Regions from separate parts of the Modestobacter marinus genome, predicted to be linked through region 2. Evidence: predicted binding sites of a transcription regulator. Region 2 holds the regulator's gene; the other holds the start of a gene.
The links. Region 2 encodes LexA, which represses DNA repair genes until DNA is damaged. Its sites were predicted from a motif close to TCGAACANNTGTTCGA; they were not measured.
Positions count from the first base shown of each region.

Region 1: a site for LexA is predicted at 4,144-4,159, ahead of FB380_RS10590 (HNH endonuclease signature motif containing protein). Genes of this name have one in related genera too.

Region 1 is NZ_JAAMPA010000001.1:2,216,474-2,223,721, forward strand. Features, by position in the region: gene FB380_RS10570 (hypothetical protein) at 1-523, opposite strand, end outside; gene FB380_RS10575 (aldehyde dehydrogenase family protein) at 679-1,545, opposite strand; gene FB380_RS10580 (aldehyde dehydrogenase family protein) at 1,545-2,987, opposite strand; gene deoC (deoxyribose-phosphate aldolase) at 2,989-3,984, opposite strand; gene FB380_RS10590 (HNH endonuclease signature motif containing protein) at 4,179-5,381, shown strand; gene FB380_RS10595 (maleylpyruvate isomerase family mycothiol-dependent enzyme) at 5,646-6,290, shown strand; gene upp (uracil phosphoribosyltransferase) at 6,322-6,945, shown strand; gene FB380_RS10605 (Gfo/Idh/MocA family protein) at 7,008-7,248, shown strand, end outside.
Region 2 is NZ_JAAMPA010000001.1:2,742,121-2,749,368, forward strand. Features, by position in the region: gene hflX (GTPase HflX) at 1-450, shown strand, start outside; gene FB380_RS13000 (phosphatase PAP2 family protein) at 557-1,285, shown strand; gene FB380_RS13005 (hypothetical protein) at 1,257-2,336, shown strand; gene lexA (transcriptional repressor LexA) at 2,427-3,245, opposite strand; gene FB380_RS25995 (LysM peptidoglycan-binding domain-containing protein) at 3,770-4,102, shown strand; gene nrdR (transcriptional regulator NrdR) at 4,493-5,119, shown strand; gene FB380_RS13025 (vitamin B12-dependent ribonucleotide reductase) at 5,251-7,248, shown strand, end outside.

The sequences.
Region 1 (7,248 bases), 530 kb from region 2:
GCGCGGCGACCTCGGGGCGGGCGACCAGTTCGGCAACGGCCTCGAAGCTGGTCTCGTCGTCGTCCAGGTCCTCGTCGTCCTCGTCGCCGGTGGTGTCACAGCACTCGGCGAGCCGGCCGACGATGTCGACGTCGGCGGCCAGTTCCTCGACGGCCCAGCGGTCGGGGTTCTCCGCGACGACGTCGTAGACGCCGTCGAGGTCGTAGCGGTGGTCCTCGTCGGGGGTGAGGTCGGCGGCGCCCAGCGTCGACACCACGGGCCAGACCGGGTGGTCGGCCAGGTCGTGGTCGGTGCTCACCCGGCAGAACGCGGCCAGCGCCGCCGGCGAGGGGAACAGGTGGACGACGGCGGTGGGGCCGGGGGCCTCGGGGTCGTCGTCGTTGATGTCGGCCGGCACGTCGATCGTGCTGCCGAGGAACGCCTGCCACTCCTCGCCGTCCTCTTCCCACGGCGGCGCCCAGAGCGTGTAGCCCGTGCGGTCGTCGAGGGTCAGGGCGATGGGGACGATGCTGGACCTGGGCACCCGCCCATCCTGCCCGGTGATCCTGTGCTCGCGCACTGGGGTAGCCGGTCCGGACGCGCGCCCCGGCCTTCCGGCAGGGTCTCGCGTCGAGCCTGCGGGTGGTGGAGGGCGGGAGGGCCCTCCTGCCGCCTGCTCAGGGTGGGCAGGAGGGGACGTCACACGCCGATCGGGTGCCAGACGCTCTTGGTCTCCAGGAAGGGGCGGAGCCGGGAGAGGCCGGGGTCGGCCGACCAGTCAGGCTCCTCGGCCGGCGCCCGCAGCACCCGCTTGATCGTCCCGGCGGCGGAGCGTTCCAGCTCCATCGCCAGCGGCGCCGGGGCGCCGGCCAGGTCGACCGCGTCGACGTCGGCGTGCTCGGCCAGCCACGGACCGATCTCCGCGGCGTCCCCGGTGAGCAGGTTGACCACCCCGCCGGGGACGTCGGAGGTGGCCAGCACCTCGCCGAGGGTGATCGCGGGCAGCGGGCGCTCCTTGGAGCTCACCACCACGGCGGTGTTGCCGGCGGCCAGCACCGGGGCCAGCACGCTGACCAGCCCGAGCAGACTCGACCGCTGCGGGGCCAGGACGGCGACGACGCCGGTGGGCTCGGGTACGGAGAAGCCGAAGTACGGCCCCGCGACCGGGTTGGTGCTGCCCAGCACGGCGGCGAGCTTGTCGGTCCACCCGGCGTACCAGACCCAGCGGTCGATCGCGGCGTCCACCGCGGCGCGGGCCTTGGCGGCCGACAGTCCCTCGCCCGCGGCGACCTCCTCGGCGAACTGGGCGGCGCGGCCCTCCATCACCTCGGCGACCCGGTAGAGCACCTGGCCGCGGTTGTAGGCGGTCGCGCCGGACCACTTCGGGAACGCGCCCCGGGCGGCGACCACGGCGTCCCGGCCGTCCTTGCGGGAGGCCCAGGCCGCGTTGGCCAGGAAGTGCCCCCGGGAGTCGAGGACCTCGTAGGTGCGGCCGGACTCGGAGCGCGGGAAGGCCCCGCCCAGGTAGAGCTTGTAGGTCTTGCGCACGGTGAGCCGGTCGGACATCAGGAGTCGCTCCTCAGGTAGGCGGCCAGCCCCTGCCGGCCGCCCTCGCGGCCGTAGCCGGACTGCTTGTAACCGCCGAACGGCGAGGTGGGGTCGAACTCGTTGAACGTGTTCGCCCACACCACGCCGGCGCGCAGCTGGTCGGTGACCTTCAGGATCCGCGAGCCCTTCTCCGACCAGATGCCGGCCGAGAGCCCGTAGGTGGTGTTGTTGGCCTTGGCGACAGCCTCGTCCGGGGTGCGGAACGTCAATACCGAGAGCACCGGGCCGAAGACCTCGTCGCGGGCGATCCGGTGGGCGGGGGAGACGTCGGTGAAGACGGTCGGCTTGAACCAGAAGCCGCGGTCGGGCAGGTCGCCGTCGGGCTGCCAGCAGGTCGCGCCCTCGGTCTCCCCGAAGGCGGTCAGCTCGCGGATGCGGGCCAGCTGCTCCGCGGAGTTGATCGCGCCCAGGTCGGTGTTCTTGTCCATCGGGTCACCGACGCGCAGGGTGCCGATCCGCCGCTGCAGTGCGGCGACGACGTCGTCGTGCACCGACTCCTGCACCAGCAGCCGGGAGCCGGCGCAGCAGACGTGGCCCTGGTTGAAGAAGATGCCGCGGACGATGCCCTCGACCGCCTGGTCGATCGGCGCGTCGTCGAAGACGATGTTCGCCGCCTTGCCGCCCAGCTCCAGGGTGAGCCGCTTCTCGGTGCCGGCGACCGCGCGGGCGATGGCGCGGCCCACCTCGGTCGAGCCGGTGAAGGCCACCTTGTCGACGTCCGGGTGGCTGATCACCGCCCGGCCGGTCTCCCCGGCACCGGTCACGATGTTCACCACGCCCGGCGGCAGGTCGGCCTGCTGGCAGATCTCGGCGAACAGCAGCGCGGTCAGCGGAGTGGTCTCGGCCGGCTTGAGGACGACGGTGTTGCCGGTTGCCAGCGCCGGCGCGATCTTCCACGCCAGCATCAGCAGCGGGAAGTTCCACGGGATGACCTGCCCGGCCACGCCGAGCGGTCGCGGAGCCGGCCCGAGGCCCGCGTGCTCGAGCTTGTCCGCCCAGCCCGCGTGGTAGAAGAAGTGCGCCGCGGCCAGGGGCACGTCGACGTCCCGGGACTCCCGGATCGGCTTGCCGTTGTCCAGCGTCTCCAGGACGGCGAACTCCCGGGCCCGCTCCTGCAGCAGCCGGGCGATGCGGAACAGGTACTTGCCGCGGTCGGCCGGGCGCATCGGCCCCCAGACCTTGACGAACGCCCGGCGGGCGGCCCGCACGGCGCGGTCGACGTCGGCATCGCTGCCGGTGGCGACCTCGCTGAGCACCTCCTCGGTGGCCGGGTTGACCGTCTTCAGCGGCGTGCCGGTGCCGTCGGTGAACTCCCCGTCGACGAACAGCCCGTAGCTGGGCCGGATGTCGACGATGGACCGCGACTCGGGTGCGGGCGCGTACTCGAACAGGCTGGTCATCTCAGTCCACGCTCACGTGGTCGGGGCCGCTGTAGTGGCCGGTGCGGAGCTTCTGGCGCTGCAGGAGCAGGTCGTTGAGCAGGCTGGAGGCGCCGAAGCGGAACCAGTCGGGGGACAGCCAGTCCGCGCCGACGGTCTCGTTGATCAGCACCAGGTGCTTGACGGCGTCCTTCGTCGTCCGGATGCCGCCGGCGGGCTTGACCCCGACCTGGCGGCCGGTGGCGGCGCGGAAGTCGCGCACGGCCTCGAGCATCACCAGGCAGACCGGCAGGGTGGCCGCGGGGGAGACCTTGCCGGTGGAGGTCTTGATGAAGTCGCCGCCGGCCAGCATCGCCAGCCACGAGGCGCGGCGGACGGCGTCCAGGGTGACCAGCTCGCCGGTCTCCAGGATCACCTTGAGGTGTGCCGGCCCGCAGGCCTCCTTGACGGCGACGATCTCCTCGAAGACGTCGAGGTACCGGCCGGTCAGGAAGGCGCCGCGGTCGATGACCATGTCGATCTCGTCGGCGCCGTTGGCGACGGCGTCCCGGACGTCGGCGAGCTTGACCTCGCGGCTGGCCCGGCCGCTGGGGAAGGCGGTGGCGACGGCGGCGACGTTGATGCCGGTGCCGGCCAGCGCCTCCTTGGCCACACCGGCCAGGTCGCCGTAGACGCAGACCGCGGCGACGGCCGGGCAGGCCGGGTCCGTCGGGTCCGGGCGGCGGGCCTTGGCGGCCAGGCTGCGGACCTTGCCCGGGGTGTCGGCGCCCTCGAGCGTGGTCAGGTCGACCATGGAGATCGCCGTGTCGATCGCCCACGCCTTGGCGGTCGTCTTGATCGATCGTGTGCCCAGCACCTTCGCCCGTGCCTCGGCGCCGACCTGGTCGACGCCGGGCAGGCCGTGCAGGAACGCGCGGAAGGCGTCGTTCGAGCGGGTGACGTCGGCGAACGGATCGGGCGGGGCGCCCGTCCCGCCGCTGGGGTCGGCCAGCGCGTTCGGGTCCAGCACGTGGGTCATGCGCCGCATTCTCCACTGCTGCGCCGGGCGGCAGGGCACCGTCCACAGCCGGCGATCCCGGTCAGCTCCGGGTCGGTCTGTCAAGAGCTCGCTGACATCTGTGGATGAGCCTCTGACCTGCGGATTCGAGTGGTCGGTGGGCCGTTCGGCCGGTATTCTTCGCACACACGTTCGAACGGGTCAGGAGGTGTTCGGTGAGCGAGTTGATCTCCGCGCTGGACGCCCTGGCCGCCGATGACCTGCACGCCCTCACCGACGGGCAGGTGCTGGACCGGACGGCCATGTTGGTGCAGCTGGGCAATCGGGTCGCGGCGGAGTTGACCCGCACGGTGCGTCAGTCCGACATCGTGCAGGCCGCGGAGTGGGACGGGCTGAAGTCGATGCGGTCGTGGCTGATCGGGCACGCGCGGCTCGCGCCGGCCGAGGCCTCGCGGATCCTGCGATCCGGGCGGGCCCTGGAGCACTTCCCGGTGCTGGCGGCCGGGTTCGCCGAGGGGTCGGTGACCGCGGAGCAGGTCGACGTGGTGGCCAGGAAGGTCGGTCCGGTCGAGGTCGCCCGCGCCGGGGAGCAGGGCATCGACCTCGGGGCCTCCGATGAGGTGTGGGCGCGGGTGGCCGTTGCGTCACCGCACCAGTCGCTGCTCGCCGCGGTCCAGGCCTTTGAGGACGCCTTGGACCCGGACGGGCCGGAGCCGGACCCGACCGAGGGGCGGCGGTTGACGATCGCCACGCACGCTGATGGTTCGGTGACCGGCCGGTTCGACCTGGATGCGACCGGCGGCGAGAAGGTGAAGGCGGCGATCGAGTCGATCGTGCAGGCGGACCGCACGCAGGGTGACGTGCGGACCCGGGCGCAGCAGAACGCCGACGCCCTGGTCCAGTTGGCTGACAACCAGCTCGCCTCTGGCAATCTGCCGACCCTTCGCACGGTCAAGCCCCACGTCGTGGTGGGCATCGACCTGGACGACCTGGTCGACCCGGCCACCGGCGCCGGTGCGGGGGAGCTGGGGTTCGGGGCGACGATCTCCGCCGCGCGGGCCCGCCACCTGGCCTGTGACGGCAGCATCTCCCGGATCGTGATGGGTCCCGACGGCACCCCGCTGGACCTGGGCCGGGACCACCGGGTGGTCACTCCCGGGTTGCGCAAGGCGGTCGAACGCCGGGACAGGTCCTGCGTGTTCGCCGGCTGTGGTGCACCGACCCACTGGTGCGATGTGCACCACCTGATCCACTGGCTGCACGGCGGTGAGACGTCGTTGAGCAACTCGGCGTTGTTGTGCGAACGGCACCACACCAAGGTCCACCACGGCTTCCGCGTGGCACGAGATCCCGACGGTCGATGGCGGACCTGGCGCCCCGACGACACCGAGATCCTCATCGGCCCACTGGTCCGCTGACACGCGCAATCGTCGTGCCCTGCCCCGGCGTTCGTCTCGTCGTCCTGCCTGGCGCCGGCGCTGGTCTCGTCGTCCTGCCTGGCGCCGGCGTTGGTCTTCCGGCGTTGGTCTCGTCGTCCTGCCTGGCGCCGGCGTCGGTCTCGCCCGGTGGTCGAACGTCGTCTCACCGCTGCGTCTCGCTCACGTGGGCCGGCTCGCCGATGAGTCTGGCTGGGTCCGGCGGTCCTGACCCGGTACCGACGTCGACCGTTCCCGGAGGACCCCGTGCCCGTACCCCGTGTCGCCATGCTCCCCGAGGTCGCCGCGCAGCGGCGGGCGCTCGCCGACCTGCTCGACACCGTGCACCGCGACGAGTGGACGACACCCTCGCTCTGCCACGGCTGGACGGTGCACGACGTGCTGGCGCACCTCACCCTCTCCACCCGGCAGTCCACCGCCGGGATGGTGCTGGGCATCCTGCGGGCCCGCGGCGACTTCGACCGGGCCGAGGCCCGCGCCGCCCGGGAACGCGCCGCAGCCCACCCGCCGGGCGTGCTCACCGCGCAGCTGCGCGCGACCGCCGCCCTCGACCGCCGGGTCGGGCTGTCCAGCCCCTGGGACCCGCTGGTCGACGTCCTGGTGCACAGCCAGGACATCGTCCGCCCACTCCGCCGCCGGCTGCCCACGCCACAGGACCTCGCCGTCCCGGCACTGGAGCACGTCTGGTCCAACGCGTTCTACGGCCGCCCGGTCCGGCGGCTGTGCGGAGTGCGGTTGGTGGCCACCGACACCGCCTGGGCGGAGGGCGCAGGACCGGAGGTGCGTGGCACCGCCGGCGACCTCCTGCTGCTGGCCACGGGCCGGTCGGTCTCGGCCTCCGCGGTCACCGGGCCGGGAGTCCCAGAGGCCGCTGCCCGGCTCCGCACCTGACCCGTCGTCGCCGGCCGATACGGTGTGCGCCGTGCAGCTGACCGTCGTCGACCACCCGATCGCCCGCGCCCGACTGTCGCGGATGCGCGACGAGCGCACCGACAACGCCGCCTTCCGGGCCGCGCTGCGGGAGCTCACCCAGATCCTGGTGTACGAGGCCAGCCGCGACCTGGCGGTCGCTGAGGAGCCGATCACCACGCCGGTCACCGACACCACCGGCTACCGGCTGGCCGCACCGCCGCTGATCGTGCCGGTGCTGCGCGCCGGCCTGGGCATGGCCGACACCGCGCACGGGATGCTGCCGGAGTCGCAGATGGGCTTCGTCGGGCTGGCCCGCAACGAGGTGACCTTCCAGCCGGAGGCCTACATGGCCTCGCTGCCGGAGTCACTCGTCGGCCGCCAGGTCTTCGTGCTCGACCCGATGCTGGCCACCGGCGGCTCGCTGGTGCACTGCTGCTCGCTGCTCACCGACCGAGGCTGCACCGACATCACCGTGCTCTGCGCGCTGGCCGCACCCGAGGGGCTGGAGCGGCTGGAGGCCAGCGGCCTGCCGCTGCGCGTCTTCACCGCCAGCATCGACGAGCGGCTCAACGAGAACGCCTACATCGTCCCCGGCCTCGGTGACGCCGGTGACCGCCAGTTCGGTGCCGTCTGACCCGTGGACGTGGCAGCGAGGAGCGGAGTGACCGTGGGCAGCCGTGGGGGAGTGGTCTGAGCATGCGGTTCGGGGTGCTCGGCACCGGCTTCTGGGCGACCGAGGTGCACGCGAAGTCCCTGGCCGGGCACCCGGACGCCGAGCTGGTCGGCGTGTGGGGCCGGGACCTGGCCAAGGCGAAGGCGGCCGGGGCGCAGTTCGACGTCCCGGGCACCGACCACCTCGACGCCCTGCTCGCCGACGTCGACGCGGTCAGCTTCGCGCTCCCGCCGGACGTGCAGGCCCCGCTCGCCGAGCGCGCGG
Region 2 (7,248 bases):
GAGGTGGCCGCCGCCGACCTGCTCGTGCACGTCGTGGACGGGTCCGACTCCGACCCGCTCGGCCAGATCGACGCGGTGCACACGGTGCTCAACGAGATCGACGCCGCGGCCGTGCCGGAGCTCATCGTCGTGAACAAGGTCGACGCCATGACCGAGGAGGACATGCTGGCCCTGCGCCAGGCGCTCCCCGGGGCGATGTGGGTCTCCGCCCGGACGGGCGAGGGCATCGAGGCGCTGCGCGACGTGATCGCCCAGCGGCTGCCGCACCCGCACATCGACGTCGAGGTGCTCGTGCCCTACGACCGGGGTGACCTGGTCGCCCGGGTGCACCGGGACGGCGAGGTCGTCGAGGAGGCGCACGAGGCCACCGGGACCCGGTTGACCGCGCGGGTCGACGCGGGCCTGGCCGCGCAGCTCGAGGGCTTCACGGCCCCGGCCGTCGAGCACTGACGCGCGACCCCGCTGCCGCCGGCGCACACGTGTCACGCCGCGGCAGCGGGGTCGGCGGACCGCCCGGTGGATCACGACCAGGTCACGGCCCCGGTACCGTGACGCGGTGACCAGGGGAGCGGTGGACCGCATGGCGACCGCCGCCGACCGGCCGGTCCCACGGGTGGTGGGCGTGGGCCGGCCGCCGTGGTGGGTCCTGCTCCTCGCCGCCCTGGTCACCGTCGGGGTCACCGTCAACCTGCTGGGCCGCGGGTGGCTGGAGCGGATGGACCTGCGGGTCTCCGAGGTGACCAGCGTCTGGGCGCTGCGGGACTCGTGGGCCTACTGGCCGATCTGGGTGGTCACCCAGCTGGGCGGGCGGGTGACGATCCTCGTCGTGCTGGCCGGCCTGGTCACCTGGCTGGCCGTGCGGGAGCGGACCCTCGTGCCGCTGGTCCGGGTGGTCGTCGCGTTGGCCCTGCTCACCACCGTGGTCTACGCCTTCAAGTGGGGCACCGGCCGCACGGCCCCGGCCTTCCCCGGGTCGTTCTTCCACCAGGACGGGGCCAGCTACCCCTCGGGCCACGTGGCGAACGCCGTCCTGATGTGGGGCGTGGCCCGGTGGCAGGCCGTCGAGTACCGTCTGCCCGCCGGCGTGCAGCGGGCCGCCTGGCTGCTCAGCGTGCTGGGGCCGGTGGCGACGGGAGTGGCCATGGTGGCGCTGGACTTCCACTGGGTCACCGACGCGGTGGTCGGGCTCTCGGTCGGGCTCCTGCTGTTGGGCGTGGTTCACGCACTGGACGCTGCCGTGCTGTCACGCTGGGTCGGTGCCAGAGCCGGCCGATCCGAGGCGTAGCGGCGCCACCCGCCGCAGGACGGCGGCGGGCGCCGCCCTCTGTGCGCCCGCCGGCCTGCTGCTCGCGCTGCTGCCGGCCGGGTCCGCGGCTGCCGACGACGGGGCCGCTCCCTACGGCGAGCCGGTCACCCGGTGCGAGGTCACCGACCCGCGGCTCCCCGAGCTCTCCGGCCTGGCCGGCGCCGGGGACACGATGCTCGCGATGAACGACGGCGGCGACCGCGTCGAGGTGCTGCTGCTCGACGGAGCCTGCGCGGTGGGCGAGGTGCGCTCCGCGGAGGTCGACCCCTACGACCCGGAGGACCTCGCCCTCGCCGTCGACGGCACCCTCTGGGTCGCCGACATCGGCGACAACGCGCAGAGCCGGGAGACGGTGGCGCTGATCGGCCTCCGCCCGGACGGGACCACGGTGCTGACCAGGCTGACCTACCCCGACGGGGCGCACGACGCCGAGGCGCTCCTGCTCGCGCCCGACGGCACCCCGTACCTGGTGACCAAGGAGGTGCTCGGCGCCAGCTCCGTGTACCGCCCCGATGCGCCCCTCGCCGACGGGGCCACCGTGCCGATGAGCCAGGTGGCGACGCTCGGTTTCACGTTGACCGGCACGCCGGGCGGTCCGGTGGGCCGGGCCGGACAGTTGATGGTCACCGGTGGTGCGGTCTCCACGGACGGCTCGCGCATCGCCCTGCGGACCTACACCGACGCCTACGTCTGGCCGCTGAGCGGCTCGGACGTCGCCGGAGCGCTGGCCGGGTCGCCGGTGCGGGTGCCGCTGCCGGAGGCACCCCAGGGGGAGGCCATCACCTTCGCGGCCAACGACCGGGACCTGCTGGTCGCCGGCGAGGGGCTGCCCGCGGTGGTCACCCAGGTGCCCGCCACCGGTGACCTGGCGGGCACCGCCCCGGCGGACCCGGCGGCGGCCACCGAGGACGCGGCCGGGTCGCTGGCGACCGCCGGTGGGGTGGAGCCGCTGACCGCCGGTCTCATCGCCGCCTCCGTGGCCACCGTCCTCGTGTGGCTGGGCGGCAAGCTGCGGCGGCGCCCGGCCTGAGGGCGGGCGCGGTGGCGACCCGGCCGAGGACCTGGCGGCACGCGTCGGCGGCGCCCGACCTGAACGGAGGCCCGGCGCCGCCCGCCCGGGTCAGACCCGGCGGAGCACGGTGACGACCCGGCCGAGGACCGTGGCGTCGTCGCCGGGGATGGGCTCGTAGGCGTCGTTGTGCGGCAGGAGCCACACGTGCCCGTCGCGCCGCTTGTACGTCTTGACCGTCGCCTCGCCGTCGATCATCGCGGCGACGATCTCGCCGTTCTCTGCGGTCGGCTGCTGCCGGACGACGACCCAGTCACCGTCACAGATCGCCGCGTCGACCATCGAGTCACCGGCCACCTTCAGCATGAACAGCGTGCCCTCGCCGACCAGCTCGCGGGGCAGCGGGAAGACGTCCTCGACCGCCTGCTCGGCCAGCACCGGACCGCCGGCCGCGATCCGGCCGACCAGGGGCACGTACGTGGGGCGAGGCGTCGTGGCGTCGTCGACGGCACCGGCCGCGCCCGGACCGGCCGGCCCCTCGGCGGCGGGCTCGCTCGTGCCCGTCGCGGTGGCGTCACCGGGCAGTCGCACGTCGAGCGCACGCGGCCGGTTCGGGTCACGGCGCAACCACCCCTTGCGCTGCAGCACCGACAACTGGTGGGCCACCGACGAGGCCGAGGAGAGGCCGACCGCCTCGCCGATCTCCCGGACGGAGGGCGGGTAGCCGCGGCGCTCGATGGAGTCGCGGATGACCTCGAGCACCCGGCGCTGCCGCTGGGTCAGACCGTCGCCGTCGGCGGACCGGTCGGGGAACTCGCGCACCGCGGCGCCCGCCGCCGTCGGCGCTGCGTCGTCGGCGGGTGTCGTGCTGGACGCGCCACGCCGCGAGGGACTCGTGCCGCCGCGCGCCTTCGGGCCGTCGACCGCCATGTGTCCTCCTCGTCCGGCTGCCTCGGCAGCAGTTCCCGGCGCTCTGCCGCACCGACAGCCGTGTGACCACGGCGAGCCGGGACCGCGGACGCCGCCCTCGATCGCCTCGGAACCGTATCGCCTCCGGGCCCTTCGTTCAAACACGTGTTCGAAGGAGTCGCCGTGTCGGCGTGTTCCTGTCGGAGGTGTGCGGTAGACATCGCGCAGGCGTTCGATTCGAACGCCTGTTCGACCGTCCGGCACCGTGAGACCCCTGGAGCACTCCGATGGCCAGTCCCCAGCCCGAGCTCACCGCTGCGTCTCCCGTCGCGGCGGTCGTCCTCCCGTTCCCGACCGGGCGGACGGTGACGCGTCCGCCCAGGACGGCGGCGCCGGGCCGCGGCGCCGCGCTGCGGCGGGCGCCTCGGCCGGCGGCCCCCGCGGTCGTCCGACCGGGGCCCGGCCGGGTGGGTGGAGGGCGTACGGGCCTCGACGCCCCGACCGGCGGCCGCGGTGTGCGCGGCGGTGGGTGTGCCGGGCTGTCGGTGCGGTCCGGTCGGGTCGCCGCCCGTGGTCGCGACGAGCAGCCGCCCCTGCGTCTCACCCGGCGTGGGCGGCGGGTCGTCGCCGGCCTGTCCATCGCCTTCGGGCTCTCCGTCGCCGCGGCGACGATCGCGGTCGAGGTCGGCGGGGCCGGGGGTGGCCTCGAGCTGGCGGGCTCGACGACGATCGTGGTCCAGGACGGGGACACGCTGTGGTCCATCGCGGGGGAGATCGCGCCCGAGGAGGACCGGCGCGCGGTGGTGGACGCCCTGCTCGACGTGAACGACCTCCCCGGTGTCGACCTCGTCCCCGGCCAGGTGCTCGAGCTCCCGTGAGCCGTCCGCCGGTGGGCGTACCTCCGGTCGGGCGGTGCGCCGAGAGTGTCGGGCGTGCCCTCGCGTCGCGGCCCTGACCTGCCCGATCGGGGCCGGCGAGCCCGGTGTGGGTGGCCGCGGATGGGGCGGGCGGGGTCCTCGGGGCAGATGCGGAAGACGACACGCTCGTCAGGGCTTGCACACCTGTAGGGGTGGTCGTACGGTTCCACCACAACATCTAGTAGTTACAGGGCTGTAAGCCATCCACAGCCGTTCCACACGTTCTCCCCGGCGCATCCACCGGATGTCCCCGGCGCAGTCCACAGCACGGCCTTCGGCGGGGAGCCCGGTCACGGTCTTACGACGCCGTGGGCAGGCCCCGCACGACACCTCGGGGAGGAGGAGATCGACATGCGCTGCCCCTTCTGCCACAACCCCGACAGCCGGGTCATCGACTCCCGGGAGACCGACGAGGGGGCGACCACCCGCCGTCGACGCTCCTGCCCCGGCTGTGGGCGCCGCTTCACCACCGTGGAGGAGGCGGTCCTCGCCGTCGTCAAGCGCAGCGGCGTGAGCGAGCCCTTCACCCGCGGCAAGGTCGTCGCCGGCGTCCGGCGCGCCTGCCAGGGGCGGCCGGTCGACGAGCACCAGCTGGCCCTGCTCGCCCAGCAGGTGGAGGACGCCGTGCGGGCCACCGGCTGCGCCGAGATCCCCAGCCACGAGGTCGGCCTGGCCATCCTCGGCCCGTTGCGCGACCTGGACGAGGTCGCCTACCTGCGTTTCGCCAGCGTCTACCGCAGCTTCTCCTCGGTCGCCGACTTCGAGAAGGAGATCGCCGAGCTCCGCGGTGCACCGGCCCGCAGCGCCGCGAAGCCCTCCGACGCGAAGCCCTCGGACGCGACGCCCTCCGAGGCGCCGCCCGCCGAGCGGGGCCCGGTCGACGGCGACCGGGAGAGCCCCGCGACCGGCACGACCACCCGCCGGCGAGCTGCCGAGCGGCCGCGACCAGTCGACGGCGGCAGCGCCGGCGGCCCGTGAGAACTGTCCGACCCCTCCGCTAGACAGGTCTCGACGAGGAGACCGCACGACCCGGCTCCGGCACCCCGCCGGCTTCCCCAGCCGCTCCGCCAGCACCACCGCACCAGTCCGACCCAGGGAGCCCTCGCACGATGACCGAGACAGCCGACCGCCTCAGCACCAGCCGGAACCGCCGCACCGCCAAGGCCCCCAGCCGCGGCAAGGGCCTGAAGGTCAAGCGGGTGTTCACCACCGCCGGTGTGCACCCCTACGACGAGGTCGTGTGGGAGCGCCGCGACGTCGTCATGACCAACTGGCGGGACGGCTCGATCAACTTCGAGCAGCGCGGGGTCGAGTTCCCGGCCGAGTGGAGCATCAACGCCACCAACATCGTCACCACCAAGTACTTCCGGGGTGCGGTCGGCAGCTCCCAGCGTGAGACGAGCCTGCGGCAGCTCATCGACCGGGTCGTCCTGACCTACGGCGCGGCCGGCCGTGAGCACGACTACTTCGCCAGCGAGGGCGACGCCGAGGTCTTCGAGCACGAGCTCACCTGGATGCTGCTGCACCAAGTGTTCAGCTTCAACTCGCCCGTCTGGTTCAACGTCGGCACGGCCTCCCCGCAGCAGGTCAGCGCCTGCTTCATCCTGGCCGTCGACGACACGATGGACTCGATCCTGAACTGGTACCGGGAAGAGGGCCTGATCTTCAAGGGCGGCTCCGGTGCCGGCCTGAACCTCTCCCGGATCCGCTCCTCCAAGGAGCTGCTCTCCTCCGGCGGCACCGCCTCCGGGCCGGTCTCCTTCATGCGCGGCGCCGACGCCTCCGCGGGCACCATCAAGTCCGGTGGCGCCACCCGCCGCGCGGCGAAGATGGTCGTCCTGGACATCGACCACCCGGACATCGAGGAGTTCATCGAGACCAAGGCGCGCGAGGAGGACAAGATCCGCGCGCTGCGGGACGCCGGGTACGACATGGACCTGGGCGGCAAGGACATCACCAGCGTCCAGTACCAGAACGCCAACAACTCGGTCCGGGTCAACGACGAGTTCATGCGCGCGGTCGAGGAGGGCACCGACTTCGGGCTCCGGGCCCGCGGTGACGGTTCGGTGATCGAGACCGTCGACGCCCGCGAGCTGTTCGGCAAGGTCACCAAGGCGGCCTGGGAGTGCGCCGACCCGGGCATCCAGTACGACGACACGATCAACGACTGGCACACCAACCCCGAGACGGGGCGGATCAACGCCTCGAACCCGTGCTCGGAGTACATGAGCCTGGACAACAGCTCGTGCAACCTGGCGTCGCTGAACCTGATGAAGTTCCTCAAGGACGACGGCACGTTCGACTCCCGGAACTTCGTCAAGGCCGTCGAGCTGATCATCACCGCGATGGACATCTCGATCTGCTTCGCCGACTTCCCGACCGACCCGATCGGTGAGACCACCCGGGCCTACCGCCAGCTGGGCATCGGCTACGCCAACCTCGGCGCGATGCTCATGGCCACCGGTCACGCCTACGACTCCCGGGGCGGGCAGTCGCTGGCCGCCGCCATCACCTCGCTGATGACCGGCACCGCCTACCGTCGTTCGGCCGAGCTGGCCGGGGTCGTCGGGGCCTACGACGGCTACGCCCGCAACGCCGATGCCCACGCCCGGGTCATGCGCAAGCACGCGGCCGCCAACGACGCGATCCGCCCGGTCGGGGCCGACGACGCCGACGTGCTCAAGGCCGCGACCGCCGAGTGGCAGGAGTGCCTGGCGATCGGCACCGAGAACGGCTGGCGCAACGCGCAGGCCTCCGTGCTGGCCCCCACGGGCACGATCGGCTTCATGATGGACTGCGACACGACCGGCATCGAGCCGGACTTCTCGCTGGTCAAGTTCAAGAAGCTGGTCGGCGGCGGCTCGATGCAGATCGTCAACCAGACGGTCCCGCGGGCACTGAAGAGCCTGGGCTACCAGGACGAGCAGGTCGAGGCGATCGTCGAGTACATCGCCGAGCACGGCCACGTCGTCGATGCCCCGAGCCTGCGCCCCGAGCACTACGAGGTCTTCGACTGCGCGATGGGCGAGCGGTCCATCTCCCCGATGGGCCACGTCCGCATGATGGCCGCGGTGCAGCCGTTCATCTCCGGCGCGATCAGCAAGACG